DNA from 2 places in the Ramlibacter sp. PS4R-6 genome. Region 1 is predicted to be linked to the other one. Evidence: riboswitches for the same ligand, from Rfam matches in the RefSeq annotation. Region 1 holds a riboswitch; the other holds the start of a gene.
The links. A riboswitch is a leader RNA that binds a small molecule or an ion and turns the genes downstream of it on or off. The one in region 1 is predicted to bind S-adenosylhomocysteine.
Positions count from the first base shown of each region.

Region 2: it holds a riboswitch for S-adenosylhomocysteine, as region 1 does, so the genes downstream of both, metH (methionine synthase) here and ahcY (adenosylhomocysteinase) in region 1, are expected to answer to the same signal.

Region 1 is NZ_JBBHKA010000001.1:1,199,380-1,206,890, forward strand. Features, by position in the region: gene WG903_RS05890 (HAD family hydrolase) at 1-347, opposite strand, end outside; gene WG903_RS05895 (peptide chain release factor 3) at 340-1,980, opposite strand; gene WG903_RS05900 (hypothetical protein) at 2,090-2,587, shown strand; gene WG903_RS05905 (ATP-dependent DNA ligase) at 2,584-3,666, opposite strand; S-adenosyl-L-homocysteine riboswitch at 3,692-3,773, shown strand; gene ahcY (adenosylhomocysteinase) at 3,845-5,281, shown strand; gene WG903_RS05915 (TlyA family RNA methyltransferase) at 5,290-6,021, shown strand; gene metF (methylenetetrahydrofolate reductase [NAD(P)H]) at 6,018-6,851, shown strand; gene WG903_RS05925 (fructosamine kinase family protein) at 6,804-7,511, opposite strand, start outside.
Region 2 is NZ_JBBHKA010000001.1:658,555-666,065, forward strand. Features, by position in the region: gene WG903_RS03270 (MFS transporter) at 1-1,105, shown strand, start outside; gene metH (methionine synthase) at 1,102-3,822, opposite strand; S-adenosyl-L-homocysteine riboswitch at 3,836-3,918, opposite strand; gene WG903_RS03280 (cyclic nucleotide-binding domain-containing protein) at 3,932-4,546, shown strand; gene WG903_RS03285 (Lrp/AsnC family transcriptional regulator) at 4,736-5,185, opposite strand; gene WG903_RS03290 (homocysteine S-methyltransferase family protein) at 5,391-6,437, opposite strand; gene recQ (DNA helicase RecQ) at 6,454-7,511, shown strand, end outside.

The sequences.
Region 1 (7,511 bases):
CCCGGCACCTCGCGCAGCACGCGCGCCGCCACCTGCTGCATGCGCGCGAAGTTCGCGGCGCGCTCGGCGGCGGTTTGCTGGTAGATCTTGCGGCCGTCGGCGAGCACCGCCACCGCGCCGTTCTCGGCGACGATGGCGTCGACCGGCCAGTCGCGCGCGAAGGGCTCGCTCCAGCCGACGGGCCGCCCCGTGATGGGGATGACGTGGACGCCTGCGGCGCGCAGCTGCGCCAGCGCCGGCAGCGCATCGGCGGTGATCGCGCCTTCGGTGGTCAGCGTGTCGTCGATGTCGGTGAAGACACCGGCTATGCGCTGGCCGGCGAACGACTCGGCTTGCAGTTCAACCATTCGCACGCTGCAGGCTCAGGCCCGCGTGTTCGCGCAGCGGGTGGAAGTGGATCTTCGGGAAGCGCTCCTGCGCCAGCCGCACGTCGTAGGGCGAGGTGCACAGGAAGGCCAGCGCGTCGGCCGCGTCGAGCGCCATGCGCTGCGGGTACGCGTTCATGAACTCCTTGAGCTCCGCGTCGCTATCGGCCGTGATCCAGCGCGCACCGGTGTACTGGCAGCCTTCCAGGCGGATGTCGGCGTCGTACTCGGTCTTCAGGCGGTGCTGCACCACTTCGAACTGCAGCTGGCCGACCGCACCGAGCAGCATCGGACCGCCGATCTGCGGACGGAAGACCTGGATCGCGCCTTCCTCGCCCAGTTGCGCCAGGCCCTGCTGCAGCTGCTTGGTGCGCAGCGGGTTCTTCAGGATCACGGTCTGGAACAGCTCGGGCGCGAAGAAGGGCAGGCCGGTGAACTGCAGGTTGGCGCCGTCGGTGATGGTGTCGCCCAGCTGCACGCCGCCGTGCGTGGTGAAGCCGATGATGTCGCCGGCGTAGGCCTCGTCCACCGCCTCGCGCCGCTGCGACAGGAAGGTGACGACGGAGGTCGGCCGCAGTTCCTTGGCCGTGCGCTGCACCTTGAGCTTCATGCCGGGCGCGTACCGGCCCGAGGCCATGCGGACAAAGGCGATGCGGTCGCGGTGGTTGGCGTCCATGTTGGCCTGCACCTTGAAGACGACGCCGGCGAAGTTGGCTTCATCGGGCTGGATGGTCTTTTCCTGCAGCTGCTTGTTCACGACCAGCTGGCTCAGGCGCGGGCGCGGGTGCGGCGCGATGTCCACCAGTGCGTCGAGCACCTCCATCACGCCGAAGTTGTTCACGGCCGAGCCGAAGAACACCGGCGTTTGCTTCGCGTTCAGGAACGCTTCGTGGTCCCACTCGGGCGAGGCGCCGGCGGCCAGCTCCATGCTTTCCGCGGCGTGGTCGTACTCGGAGCCGAAGCGCTCCTTCAGCCGGGCCGTGTCCGACAGGGCGATGGTCTCGAAGTCCTGCGGGCGGCGCTCGCTGCCCGACTCGAACACCGTCATCGCCTGCGTGCGCAGGTTCATGATGCCGCCGAAGCCTTTGCCCTTGCCGACGGGCCAGGTCATGGGCACGCAGGGCATGCCCAGTTCGCGCTCCACCTCGTCGAGGATGTCCAGCGGCTCGCGCACCTCGCGGTCCATCTTGTTGACGAAGGTGATGATGGGCGTGTCGCGTTGGCGGCACACCTCGATCAGCCGCCGCGTCTGCGCCTCCACGCCGTTGGCCGCGTCGATCACCATCAGGGCCGAGTCGACGGCGGTGAGCACGCGGTAGGTGTCTTCCGAGAAGTCCTTGTGGCCCGGCGTGTCGAGCAAGTTGACCACGTGGTCGCGGTAGAGCATCTGCATCACCGACGAGGCGACCGAGATGCCCCGCTGCTTCTCGATCTCCATCCAGTCGGAGGTGGCGTGGCGCGAGGCCTTGCGCGCCTTGACCGAGCCGGCGATCTGGATCGCGCCCGAGAACAGCAGCAGCTTCTCGGTGAGCGTGGTCTTGCCCGCATCCGGGTGCGAGATGATGGCAAAGGTGCGGCGGCGCCGGACTTCGGCGGCGTACGGGGAGGCTGACAAGGGGGAACTCCGCGGGCCGCGCGGGGCGGCCGGTGTGGGACAGCCCCTATTTTGCCCTCGGTGGCTGCCCTAGTGCCGGCGGCGCCGCTTGGAGCTAGTATCCGCGGCCATGAGACATGGCCTGGCCCTCCTAGCCTTCGCTGCGACCACCTGTGTCTTCGCGCAGCCGGCCGAGCGCCCCAACCAGCCGGTGTTCCGCAGCGGCCCCTGGTTCGTGGTGCGCTCGGTGCGCGACAGCGGCAAGGTCGTCGGATGCACGGGCTTCTACCGCGCCAACCGGCACGTCCAGCTGAGCAAGGACACGCTGATCATCAAGACCGTCGAGGAAGTGAGCGGCGTCGCCTTCGGCTTCGACGGCCAGGCGCCCGGCGCGCTGCGACCCCTGTCGTCCGCCGAGAAGGAACTGCAGGCGATCGCCTTCACCGGCGAGGATTTCGCCAAGCTCTCGCGCAGCTACAAGGTGCGCATCGACGCCGCCACCGCGCAAGGCACGATGCGCCACGAGCTGGAACTGACCGGCCTGTCCGGCGCGCTCGAGAACATCGACAAGGGCTGCCCGGTGCCCGAAGCGCCGAAGACGCCGCAGCGCCGCCGGCACCGCAGCTAGGCCTTGCCCTTGAACACCTTCGCCAGCTCGAAGGGCGTCACCACCTCCAGCTGGTCGTAGCGGCACTCCTGCGGCGGCTTGTCGGGCCGCCAGCGCAGGAACACCGCGGCATGGCGGAATCGGTCGCCCTGCAGGTGGTCGTACTTCACTTCCACCACCCGCTCGGGGCGCAGCGGCTCCCACGTCAGGTCCTTGCCCGCGCTCCAGCGGCTCTGCGCGCCCGGCATGCGATTGGCGTCGTCGCCCGTCGCCTCGGCCCAGCCGGCCCAGGGATGGTCCTTCAGGGCGTCCTTGCGCAACGGCGCGAGCTCCTCGACCAGCTCGCGGCGCATCGCCATCGTGAAAGCCGACGTCACGCCCACGTGCTGCAGCACGCCCGCGTCGTTGTACAGACCGAGCAACAGGGAACCGACGGCGTCGTCGGTGTCGCGGTACCAGCGGAAGCCGGCGACCACGCAATCGGCGGTGCGCGCGTGCTTGATCTTGAACATCGCGCGCTTGCCCGGCTGGTAGGTGGCCGTCTCGGGCTTGGCGATCACGCCGTCGAGGCCCGCGCCTTCGAAGCGTTCGAGCCAGTCCTGCGCGACGGCCCGGTCCTTCGTCACCGGTGTCAGGTGCACCGGCGGCTTCACGGTCTTGAGCAGGCTTTCCAGGCGCGCGCGCCGCTCCGACTGCGGCAGCTGCATCGTCGAGCGCCCGCCGGCCGCGAGCAGGTCGAAGGCGACGAAAGATGCCGGCGTGGCCTGCGCGAGCCGCGCGACGCGCGAGGCCGCGGGATGCAGGCGCTGCTGGAGCGCATCGAAGTCCAGGCCCTGCGGGCCGGCCACCACGATCTCGCCGTCGATCACGCAGCCCCTGGGCAGGCGCTCGATGCACGCGCGCTCGAGCTCGGGGAAGTAGCGGTTCAGGGGCCGCGAGTCGCGGCTCTGGATGAAGCACTCGTCGCCGTTGCGGAAGACGATGGCCCGGAAGCCGTCCCATTTGGGCTCGAAGAGGAACCCTTCCCCCTTCGGAAGCTCATCGGCGATCTTGGCCAGCATGGGCTCGATCGGTGGCGAGGTGGCGGGTGTGGCGGGCATGGCCGACTATCCTATAAAATGCGGGCCATCCGAGGAGCGTTGCACCACCCGAACGGGTGTCAGGCTCGGCCAGCGGCACTTGCGCCGCGCAACGACGCTCACCCCACTGTCCGGTGCGGTGAGTTTTTTTATTCCCGCGCAGCCCGGCAGTGGTCCTCGACACGAACAGGAGCCACGAATGAACGCCGTACTCAAGACCAACGCCGCGCAGGATTGCGCGATCGCCGACGCCAAGCTGGCCGACTGGGGCCGCAAGGAAATCCGCATCGCCGAGACGGAGATGCCCGGCCTGATGGCCATCCGCCAGGAATTCGCGAAGAGCCAGCCGCTCAAGGGCGCGCGCATCACGGGCTCGCTGCACATGACCATCCAGACGGCCGTGCTGATCGAGACGCTGCAGGCGCTGGGCGCGCAGGTGCGCTGGGCCTCGTGCAACATCTTCTCGACGCAGGACCACGCCGCGGCCGCCATCGCCGCCAGCGGCACGCCGGTGTTCGCGATCAAGGGCGAGTCGCTCGAAGACTACTGGGACTACACGCACCGCATCTTCGATTTCGGCGCCAAGGGTTCGGAGCATGAAGGCCCGAACATGATCCTGGACGACGGCGGCGACGCCACGCTGCTGATGCACCTGGGCCAGCGCTGCGAGTCCGACCTGTCGCTGATCGACACGCATTCCAGCGAGGAGGAGCGCATCCTCTACGCCGCGATCCGCAAGAAGCTCAAGGAAGACCCGAGCTGGTACTCGCGCAAGGCCAAGGAGATCATCGGCGTCACCGAGGAGACGACCACCGGCGTGCACCGGCTGATCGACATGGCGAACAAGGGCCTCCTGAAGTTCCGCGCCATCAACGTCAACGACTCGGTCACCAAGAGCAAGTTCGACAACCTCTACGGCTGCCGCGAGTCGCTGGTGGACGGCATCAAGCGCGCCACCGACGTGATGGTCGCCGGCAAGGTCGCGCTGGTGTGCGGCTACGGCGACGTGGGCAAGGGCTCGGCGCAGGCGCTGCGTGCGCTGTCGGCGCAGGTGTGGGTGACCGAGATCGACCCCATCAACGCGCTGCAGGCCGCGATGGAAGGCTACCGCGTGGTCACCATGGACTACGCCGCCGACAAGGCCGACATCTTCGTGACCGCCACCGGCAACCGCGACGTCATCACCTACGCCCACATGGCGAAGATGAAGGACCAGGCCATCGTCTGCAACATCGGCCACTTCGACAACGAGATCGACGTCGCGTCGCTCGAAGCCAAGTGCAAGTGGGACGAGATCAAGCCGCAGGTCGACCACGTGATCTTCGAGGACGGCAAGCGCATCATCCTGCTGGCCAAGGGCCGCCTGGTGAACCTGGGCTGCGGCACGGGCCACCCCAGCTACGTGATGTCCTCGTCGTTCGCCAACCAGACGCTGGCGCAGATCGAGCTGTTCACCCGCCCGAACGACTACCAGGTCGGCCAGGTGTACGTGCTGCCCAAGCACCTGGACGAGAAGGTGGCACGCCTGCAGCTGTCCAAGCTGGGCGCGCAGCTCACGGAGCTGACGCAGGCGCAGGCCGACTACATCGGCGTGCAAAAGCAGGGCCCGTACAAGCCCGACACCTACCGCTACTGAGGCACTGCGTGCGCGCGGACCAGTTGCTCGTCGAACGCGGCCTTGCCGCGACGCGGTCGCAGGCCCAGCGCCTGATCGCGTCGGGCGTGCGCTGGCGCGCGCCGGGCGGCTGGAAGGACGTCGCCAAGAACGGTGACGAGATCCCGATGCAGGCCGAAGTCGAATTGCTCGATGACGCCGAGGCGCGCTACGTCTCGCGCGGCGGGCTCAAGCTCGAAGGCGCCCTGGCGCAATCGGGCGTGGACGTGCGCGGCAAGGCGTGCCTGGACGTCGGCCAGTCCACCGGCGGCTTCACCGACTGCCTGCTGCGTCACGGCGCGGCGCGCGTGACGGGCGTGGACGTCGGCCATGGGCAGTTGCACGAGAGCCTGCGCGAGGACCCGCGCGTCACGGCCATCGAGAAGCTCAATGCCCGCGAGCTCTCCGCAGCGCGCGTCGGCGGCGACTTCGACGTGGTCGTGGGCGACCTCTCGTTCATCTCGCTCACGCTCGTCATCCCCGCGCTGCGCGCGCTGCTGAAAGCGGGCGGCGACCTGCTCATGCTCGTCAAGCCGCAATTCGAGTTGCAGCCGGGCCAGCTGGGCAAGGGCGGCATCGTCACGGACCCGTCGCTCTACGCGGTCGTCGAACAGCGCCTGCGCGACGCCTGCCGCCAGGCCGGCTTCGCCGTGAAAGGCTGGTTCGAGAGTCCCATCGCCGGCGGTGACGGCAACCGCGAATTTTTCATCCATTGCCAATGACCCTTCCCCTCAGCCTCGAATTCTTCCCGCCCAAGACGCCCGAAGGCGCGGCGAAGCTGCGCGCGGCGCGCCAGCAGCTCTATGCGCTGCAGCCCGAGTTCTGCTCCGTCACCTACGGCGCGGGCGGCTCGACGCAGCAAGGCACCTTCGACACCGTGTCCGAAATCCTGATGGAAGGCGTCGATGCGGCGTCGCACCTGTCGTGCATCGGCGCGACGAAGGAAAAGGTGCGCGAGGCGCTGGGCCTGCTCGATGCCATGGGCGTCAAGCGCCTGGTCGCGCTGCGCGGCGACCTGCCCAGCGGCTACGGCACCGGCGGCGAGTTCACCTACGCCAGCGACCTCATCGCCTTCATCCGGAACGAGACGGGCGACAAGTTCAAGATCGACGTGGCGTGCTATCCCGAGGTGCATCCGCAGGCACGCTCGGCCGAGTCGGACATGAAGGCCTTCGCGACGAAGGTGCGCGCGGGCGCCAACACGGCGATCACGCAGTACTTCTTCAACGCCGACGCGTATTTCCGTTTCGTCGACGAGGTGCAGAAAGCCGGCCTGGAGATCGCGGTCGTGCCGGGCATCATGCCGATCACGAACTCGTCGCAGCTGATGCGCTTTTCCGACGCCTGCGGCGCGGAGATTCCGCGCTGGATCCGCCTGCGGCTCGAAGGCTTCGGCGACGACACGAAGTCGATCAAGGCCTTCGGCCTGGACGTGGTCACGGCGCTGTGCGAGAAGCTGCGCGCCGGCGGCGCCGGCTGCTTCCACTTCTACACGATGAACCAGTCAGCCGCGACGCTGGAGATCTGCAAGCGCCTCGGCACAGCGCAGTGACTGCTGCCGGTAGCCGCCGCCGAACAGCACGGCGTGGTTGAGCAGGTGGTACAGCTGGTACAGGTGCTTGCGGCGCGCGTAGCCCGCTTGCGGTGAACCGTAGCCTTGCCGGAAGCCCGTCGGCGGGGAGCCGAACAGCTCCATCATCGCGACGTCCGCCTCGGCATCCGAATAGGACACGCAAGGGTCGTAGATGACCGGTGTGCCGTCGGCGAGCATGCCCCAGTTGCCGGACCAGAGGTCGCCGTGGATCAGGCTCGCGCGCGGTTCGTAGCCGTCTTGGAACAGCGACGGTATCGCGTCGATCGCCGCACCCACGGCCTTCGCCAACTCGGGATCGCGCAGGCGCGCGAGCATCGGATGCAGGCGTGATTCGCGCCAGAACGTCGGCCAGTCCTCGCTGCGCGTGTTGACCTGCGGCGTCGCGCCGATGAAGTTGTCGGCGAGCCAGCCAAAGGGCTCGTCGAACGGGATCGCGTGCAGCGCCGCGAGCGCACGGCCGAAGCGCTCGCCGAAACCGGCGTCCGGCTGCGCGAAGTCCAGCCATTCCAGGACGAGCCTGTCCTCGTGCAGCTCGAAGACGCGCGGGACGCGGATCGTGTTGGTCATGGCGAGCATGAGCAGGCCTTCGGCTTCGGCGCGCAGCACCGCGGCGTCGCC
Region 2 (7,511 bases), 540 kb from region 1:
CTTCTACGGCTTCTCCCTGCTGATGGAGCCGGTCGAGCGCGAGCTGGGCCTGACGCGCGCGCAATCGTCGCTGGCCTTCAGCCTGGCCCTCTTCGCCGAAGGCGCGGCGGCCTTTCCCATCGGGCGCTGGATCGACGCCGGCCACGAGCGCGCCGTGATGACGGGCGGCTCGCTGCTGGCGGGCGTGTGCCTCATCGTCCACTCGTTCGTGCACTCGCAGGCCGCCTTCTACGCCGTGTGGCTGTTGCTCGGCGTGGCGCTGGCGGGCACCTTGTACAACCCGGTGTTCGCGGTGGTCACGCGCCGTTTCCCGCAGGACTTCCGCCGCGCCATCATCACGCTCACCTTCCTGGGCGGCCTGGCCAGCACGGTGATGATCCCGATCTTCGCGGGGCTCATCTCCGCGATGGGCTGGCGGCAGGCGCTGTGGGTCCTGGCGGGCTTGCAGCTGCTGGTCTGCGCCCCGCTGCATTTCGTGCAACTGCGCAACGCCCCGGGGCCGGTCGTGCATGCGCATGCGGTGAAGCCGCCGCACGAGCACATGACCAGCGCGCCCTACATCCTCATCGGTGTTTTCACCGTCGGCATGATGGCCGTGACCGCCGCGCTGCCGCCGCACATGATCAGCCTGCTGCGCGGCGCCGGCCTCGACGAGAAATGGGTGATCGCGATCCCCGCGAGCATCGGGGCGATCCAGGTGCTCGGCCGCCTGCTGCTGTTCTTCTTCGAGCACCGCTTCGACGTGCACGTGGCCAACCGCACCATCCCCATGCTGATCCCCATCAGCCTGGCCTTCCTGCTGTTCGCGGGTGGCTACGTGTGGGGCGCGGCGCTCTTCGTGATCTTCTTCGGGCTGGGCAACGGGATGATGACGATCGTGAAGGGAACGGCCATCGCGCAGTACGTGAGCCGCGAGAACATCGGCGCGCTCACGGGCGCGCTCGGCCCGCCGACGGCCGTCGCCCGTGCGGTCATGCCGTGGCTGTTGGGGTCGCTGTGGACGGCCCAGGCCGGCTACAGCGTGGGCCTGTCGGTGCTGATCGCCATCTGCGCTGCGGGCGCCGGCGCGCTGGTGCTCGCGCAGCGCATCGCGCTGAAGCGCTAGAGGTTCGGCGCCAGCAGGCGCTGCAGTTCCTCGATCCGCGCGCCGCGGCGCCGCGCCAGGTCCTGCAGCTGGTCGTCGCCGATCTTGCCGACGTTGAAGTACGTGCTCTCGGGGTGCGAGAGGTAGAAGCCGCTCACGCTCGCCGCCGGCGTCATCGCCAGGCTCTCGGTCAGGCCCATCTCGGCCTCTTCCGCGCGCAGCAGCTCGAACAGGTCGCGCTTGACGCTGTGGTCGGGGCACGCCGGGTAGCCCGGCGCGGGCCGGATGCCGCGGTACTTCTCGGCGATCAGTTCGTCGCCCGAGAGCGATTCACCCGCCGCGTAGCCCCACAGGTCCTTGCGCACGCGCTCGTGCATCGCCTCGGCGAACGCTTCGGCGAGGCGGTCGGCCAGCGCCTTGAGCATGATGGCCGAGTAATCGTCGAGGTCGTCGAGGAAGTACTTCTCCTTCTTCTCGACGCCGATGCCGGCCGTCACGGCGAAGGCGCCGATGTAGTCGCGCGCCACGCCCTTGGGCGCGATGAAGTCCGCCAGGCACCGGTTGGGCCGCATCTGCCCTTCGATCTCGTGCTTCTCGGTTTGCTGGCGCAGCCCCCACCAGGTCATGAGCGGGTGCGAACGCGATTCGTCGGCGTAGACCTCGATGTCGTCGTCGTTCACCGTGTTGGCGGGCCACAGGCCGACCACCGCGTTGGCCGTGAGCCAGCGCCCCTCGATCAGGCGCTTGAGCATGCGCTGGCCGTCGGCGTACACGCGCACGGCCTCGGTGCCCACGACCTCGTCCTTCAGGATGTCGGGGAAGCGCCCGGCCAGGTCCCAGGTCTGGAAGAACGGGCCCCAGTCGATGTACTTCGCCAATTCCGCCAGGTCGAAGTTCTTGAAGACGCGCCGGCCGATGAACTTGGGTGCGGGCGGCGTGTAGCCCGCCCACTCGATGCGCGTCTTGTTGGCCCGCGCCTGCGCCAGCGGCACCAGCGGCACCTGCTTCTTGTTGGCGTGCTGCACGCGCACGCGCTCGTAGTCGGCCTCGACTTCGGCGATGTACTTCGCCGCCTGGTCGGACAGCAGGCCCTGCGCGACGCTCACGCTGCGCGAGGCGTCGGGCACGTAGACCACCGGGCCTTCGTAGTGCGGCGCGATCTTCACCGCCGTGTGCACGCGGCTGGTCGTCGCCCCGCCGATCAGCAGCGGGATTTTCTTGATGCGGAAATGCTCGTCCTTCTGCATCTCGCTGGCGACGTACTGCATCTCCTCCAGCGACGGCGTGATCAGGCCCGACAGCCCGACGATGTCCGCGCCCTCGACCTTGGCCTTGGCGAGGATCTCGTGGCACGGGACCATCACGCCCATGTTCACCACCTCGAAGTTGTTGCACTGGAGGACGACGGTGACGATGTTCTTGCCGATGTCGTGCACGTCGCCCTTGACGGTGGCGATCACGATCTTGCCCTTGGAGCGGATCTCCTCGCCTGCCGCGGCCTGCTGCTTCTTCTCTTCCTCGATGTAGGGAATGAGGTGCGCCACGGCCTGCTTCATCACGCGCGCCGACTTCACCACCTGGGGCAGGAACATCTTGCCCTGGCCGAACAGGTCGCCCACGATGTTCATGCCGTCCATGAGCGGCCCTTCGATCACGTTGAGCGGCCGGCCGCCCCTGGCGACGATCGCCTGGTACGCCTCTTCGGTGTCGGCGACGATGTGGTCGGTGATGCCGTGCACCAGCGCGTGCGCGAGGCGCTGCTCGACGGGGTGGCCGCGCCATTCGTTCTTCTTCGTGTCGTCCTTCGCCGCGCCCTTGGCGGCCTCGGCGATCTCGATCAGGCGCTCGGCCGCGTCGGGGCGGCGGTTGAGCACCACGTCCTCGACGCGCTCACGCAATTGCGGCTCCACCTCGTCGTACACACCGACCATGCCGGCGTTGACGATGCCCATGTCCATGCCGGCCTGGATCGCGTGGTACAGGAACACCGTGTGGATGGCCTCGCGCACCGGGTCGTTGCCGCGGAAGGAGAAGCTCACGTTCGACACGCCGCCCGACACCTTGGCGCCCGGCAGGTTCTGCTTGATCCACTTCGTCGCCTCGATGAAGTCGACGGCGTAGTTGTCGTGCTCCTCGATGCCCGTGGCGATGGCGAAGATGTTGGGGTCGAAGATGATGTCCTCGGGCGCGAAGTCGACCTCGTCCACCAGGATGCGGTAGGCGCGCTGGCAGATCTCGGTCTTGCGCTGGAAGGTGTCGGCCTGCCCCTTCTCGTCGAACGCCATCACCACCGCCGCCGCGCCGTAGCGCTTGACCAGCGTGGCCTGCCGCTTGAACTCCACCTCGCCTTCCTTCATCGAGATGGAATTGACGATCCCCTTACCCTGGATGCAGCGCAGGCCGGCCTCGATGACGCTCCACTTGGACGAGTCGATCATCACCGGCACCTTGGCGATGTCGGGTTCGCTCGCCATCAGGTTCAGGAAGCGGACCATGGCGGCCTGGCTGTCCAGCATGGCCTCGTCCATGTTCACGTCGATGACCTGCGCGCCGTTCTCGACCTGCTGGCGCGCGACGGCCAGGGCCTTTTCGAACTCGCCCGCGAGGATCATGCGCGCGAAGGCCTTGGAGCCGGTGACGTTGGTGCGCTCGCCGATGTTGACGAACAGGCTGCCGCGGCCGATGGCGACGGGTTCGAGGCCGGAGAGGCGAAGCGGGGGGACGGTGGGCGCGCTCATGTCTCTTGAAGTCGAGAAATGAGCGCCGTTGACCTTAGGGAAACCCCAGCCTGACGCTAAGCAACTTGCTTAGGCGCTGCAGCGCTCCTGGGGCCAGACTGCATTCTAAATGCACGACGCTTCCACGCTCACGCCACCGGCTGCCGGACTGCTCGCCCGGCTGCTGGGCCGCGCACCCGCGCAGGAGCGGCCGCGCCCGGTCGCAGGCTCGTCGTCGGCCGACCTGGCGGCGGAGATGCTGTGCGCGCCCACCGCGCTGATGAAGCTGGCCCCGGAGGAAGCGCGCACCGTCGTGGCGTACATGCAGCCGCACAAGATCGCCGAAGGCACCACCTTCATCCGCGAGGGCGACAGCGAGCGCACCGACTTCATGCTGCTGGTGCTGGCCGGCGAGGTGACGGTGGAGACCATCGTCGTCAGCCGCACCGCGCCGATCACCGTGACCGTGCTCGGCCCCGGCAGCCTGATCGGCGAGATGGGCCTGGTGGACGGCGCGCCGCGCTCGGCGTCGTGCACCGCGCTCAGCGACCTGCGCTGCGCGGTGCTCACGCGCGCGTCCCTCAATCGCCTGATGGAGGACGAACCGCGCACCGCCGCCAAGCTGGTGCTGGCGATCGCGATGCGCATGTCGCAGCGCATGCGCGACAGCCAGGAAAAACTCAAGCTCTACGCCCAGCTGACGCAGGCGATGAACGAAGAAATCAACGAGCTGATGCCGCTGTAGAGCTGGCGAAACTGACCAAACTGTCGGACGTTTTCGTCCCGGCGCCCCCATCTCCACCGCACAGAAAAAATCCCCCGGAGCTGCCCGCTCCGGGGGATGAGGGGTCGGGCTGGAGAAACTTGCAAACAGGCCCAACCGAGGAGATGCCTGTGAACAAGCATTTGCCGTGCCCATTTGTGTTGCCAGGCGCTACAGGGGCAGGTCGGCCTTCTTGAGCGTGCGCAAAACGAAGCTGGATTTGCTGTGGCGGATGCCCTTGATCTTGTAGAGGCGCTCGCGCAGCAGCCGCTCGTAGTCGCGTGTGTCCCGCACCGCCACGCGCAGCAGGTAGTCGTACTCGCCCGAGACCAGGTAGGCCTCCACCACTTCGGGGATGGCCGCCAGCGTCTCGCCGAATTTCTCCAGCGTGTTGTCCGAATGGCTGTCCAGCGTGACCTGCACCAGCACCGTGTCCTGCAGGCCGATCGCCTGTGCGTTCAGGCGCACCGTGTAGCCCTCAATCACGCCGGCCTGCTCCATCTTGCGGATGCGCTCCCAGCACGGCGAGGCCGACAGGCCCACGGCCTGGCCGACCTCCTGCAGGCTGGCGCGGGCGTTCCTTTGCAGCGTGGCGAGGATTTTTCGGTCGATGGCGTCCATGACCGAAGGATATCCTGCTGCAGCCAGCAATCCAAGGAAGAACGGCAAGAAATTCCGACCTGTGCGGAAGACACTGGGAGCTCGGACAGGCGGGCTTACCGGCAACGCGTGGACGTACCGGGGCCCGGCGGGTTATCGCCCGCCGGGCGAGTCGGATCAAGAGAATCTGGTTCCCGGCCGGCGCCGGGACGGCAGCGCGCTTCGCTTACGCAGCCGCCTTGTAGAAGAACTCGCGCTGCACGCTGCGCGCGGCCAGGGGCTCCACCGCCTCTCGGATCGCGGTGATGTGCTCCGGCGTGGTGCCGCAGCAGCCGCCCACGATGTTCACCAGCCCTTCGGCCGCGAACTCGCGCAGCAGGCGCGAGGTGACCTCGGGCGTTTCGTCGAAACCGGTCTCGGCCATGGGGTTGGGCAGGCCCGCGTTCGGGTAGCAGCTGATGAACGTGTCGCCCGCAACCTTGGCCAGCTCCTGGATGTACGGGCGCATCAGCGCCGCGCCCAGCGCGCAATTCAGGCCCACGGCGAGCGGACGCGCATGGCGCACGCTGTACCAGAAGGCCGTCACCGTCTGGCCGCTCAGGATGCGGCCGGACGCATCGGTCACCGTGCCGCTGATGATCACCGGCAGGCGCTCGCCCGATTCGTCGAAGTACTGCTCGATGGCGAACAGCGCCGCCTTCGCGTTGAGCGTGTCGAAGATGGTCTCCACCAGCAGCAGGTCGGAGCCGCCTTCGGTCAGGCCCTTGGCCTGCTCGTAGTAAGCCGCGCGCAGCTCTTCGAAGTCGACGTTGCGCGCGCCCGGGTCGTTCACGTCGGGGCTGATGCTGGCGGTGCGCGGCGTCGGGCCCAGCGCGCCGGCGACGAAGCGCGGCTTGTCCGGCGTGGAGAACTTGTCCGCGGCGGCGCGCGCGAGCTTCGCGGAGGCCACGTTCATCTCCAGCGCCAGGTCGCCCAGGCCATAGTCGTCCTGCGCGATGCGCGTGGCACCAAAGGTGTTGGTCTCGATGATGTCCACGCCCGAGGCGAGGTAGGCCTCGTGAATGTCGCGCACGACGTCCGGGCGCGTCAGCGACAGCAGGTCACCGTTGTTGCGCAGGTCCTTCGGGTGGTCCTTGAAGCGCTCGCCCCGATAATCGGCCTCCGACAGCTTGAAACGCTGCAGCATCGTGCCCATCGCGCCGTCCAGGATGACGATGCGCTTCTCCAGCAATGAGGGGAGCTCGCGGCCACGGGTGTAGGCGATGGGCTTCATGGTGCGTTGATTGTAGGTGTCCTCCTCCCATTCCATCCTCAGTGAGGTCTTCGGCTACGAGGCCTTCCGCGGCCCGCAGGCGCAGATCGTCGACCACGTCGTGGCCGGCGGCGACGCACTGGTGCTCATGCCCACCGGCGGCGGCAAGTCGCTGTGCTACCAGATCCCCGCCATCGCGCGGCAGCGCCAAGGCAAGGGCACGGCCATCGTGGTGTCGCCGCTGATCGCACTGATGCACGACCAGGTCGGCGCGCTGCGCGAAGCCGGTGTCGAAGCGGCGTTCCTCAATTCCTCGCTGTCCGGCGACGAAGCCTGGGCCGTCGAAAAGCGGCTGGCGCGCGGCGAGCTCACGCTGCTGTACGCCGCGCCCGAGCGCGTGACCACGCCGCGCTTCCTGGCGCAGCTGGACGAGCTGCACGCCCGCGGCCACCTGAGCCTGTTCGCGATCGACGAGGCGCATTGCGTCAGCCAGTGGGGCCACGACTTCCGCCCCGAATACCGCGCGCTCACGGTGTTGCACGAACGCTGGCCCGGTGTGCCGCGCGTCGCGCTGACGGCCACGGCCGACGCCATCACGCGCGCCGACATCCTCGAGCGCCTGCAGCTGCAGGAGGCGCGCCAGTTCGTCAGCAGCTTCGACCGCCCCAACATCTCCTACACCATCGTCGAGAAGAAGGACGGCACCGCGCAGCTGCTGCGCTTCGTCGGCGAGGAACACGCCGGCGACTGCGGCATCGTCTATTGCCAGACGCGCAAGCGTGTCGAGGAAGTCGCGGCGCTTTTGGACCAGCACGCCATCCCCGCGCTGCCCTACCACGCGGGACTGGACCCCGACGTGCGCCAGCGCCACCAGGACCGCTTCCTGCGCGAGGACGGCCTGGTGATGGTGGCCACCATCGCCTTCGGCATGGGCATCGACAAGCCCGACGTGCGCTTCGTCGCGCACCTGGACATGCCCAAGAACATCGAGGGCTATTACCAGGAGACGGGCCGCGCCGGCCGCGACGGCCTGCCGTCGGCCGCGTGGATGGCCTACGGCCTGCAGGACGTGGTGAACCAGCGCCGCATGATCGA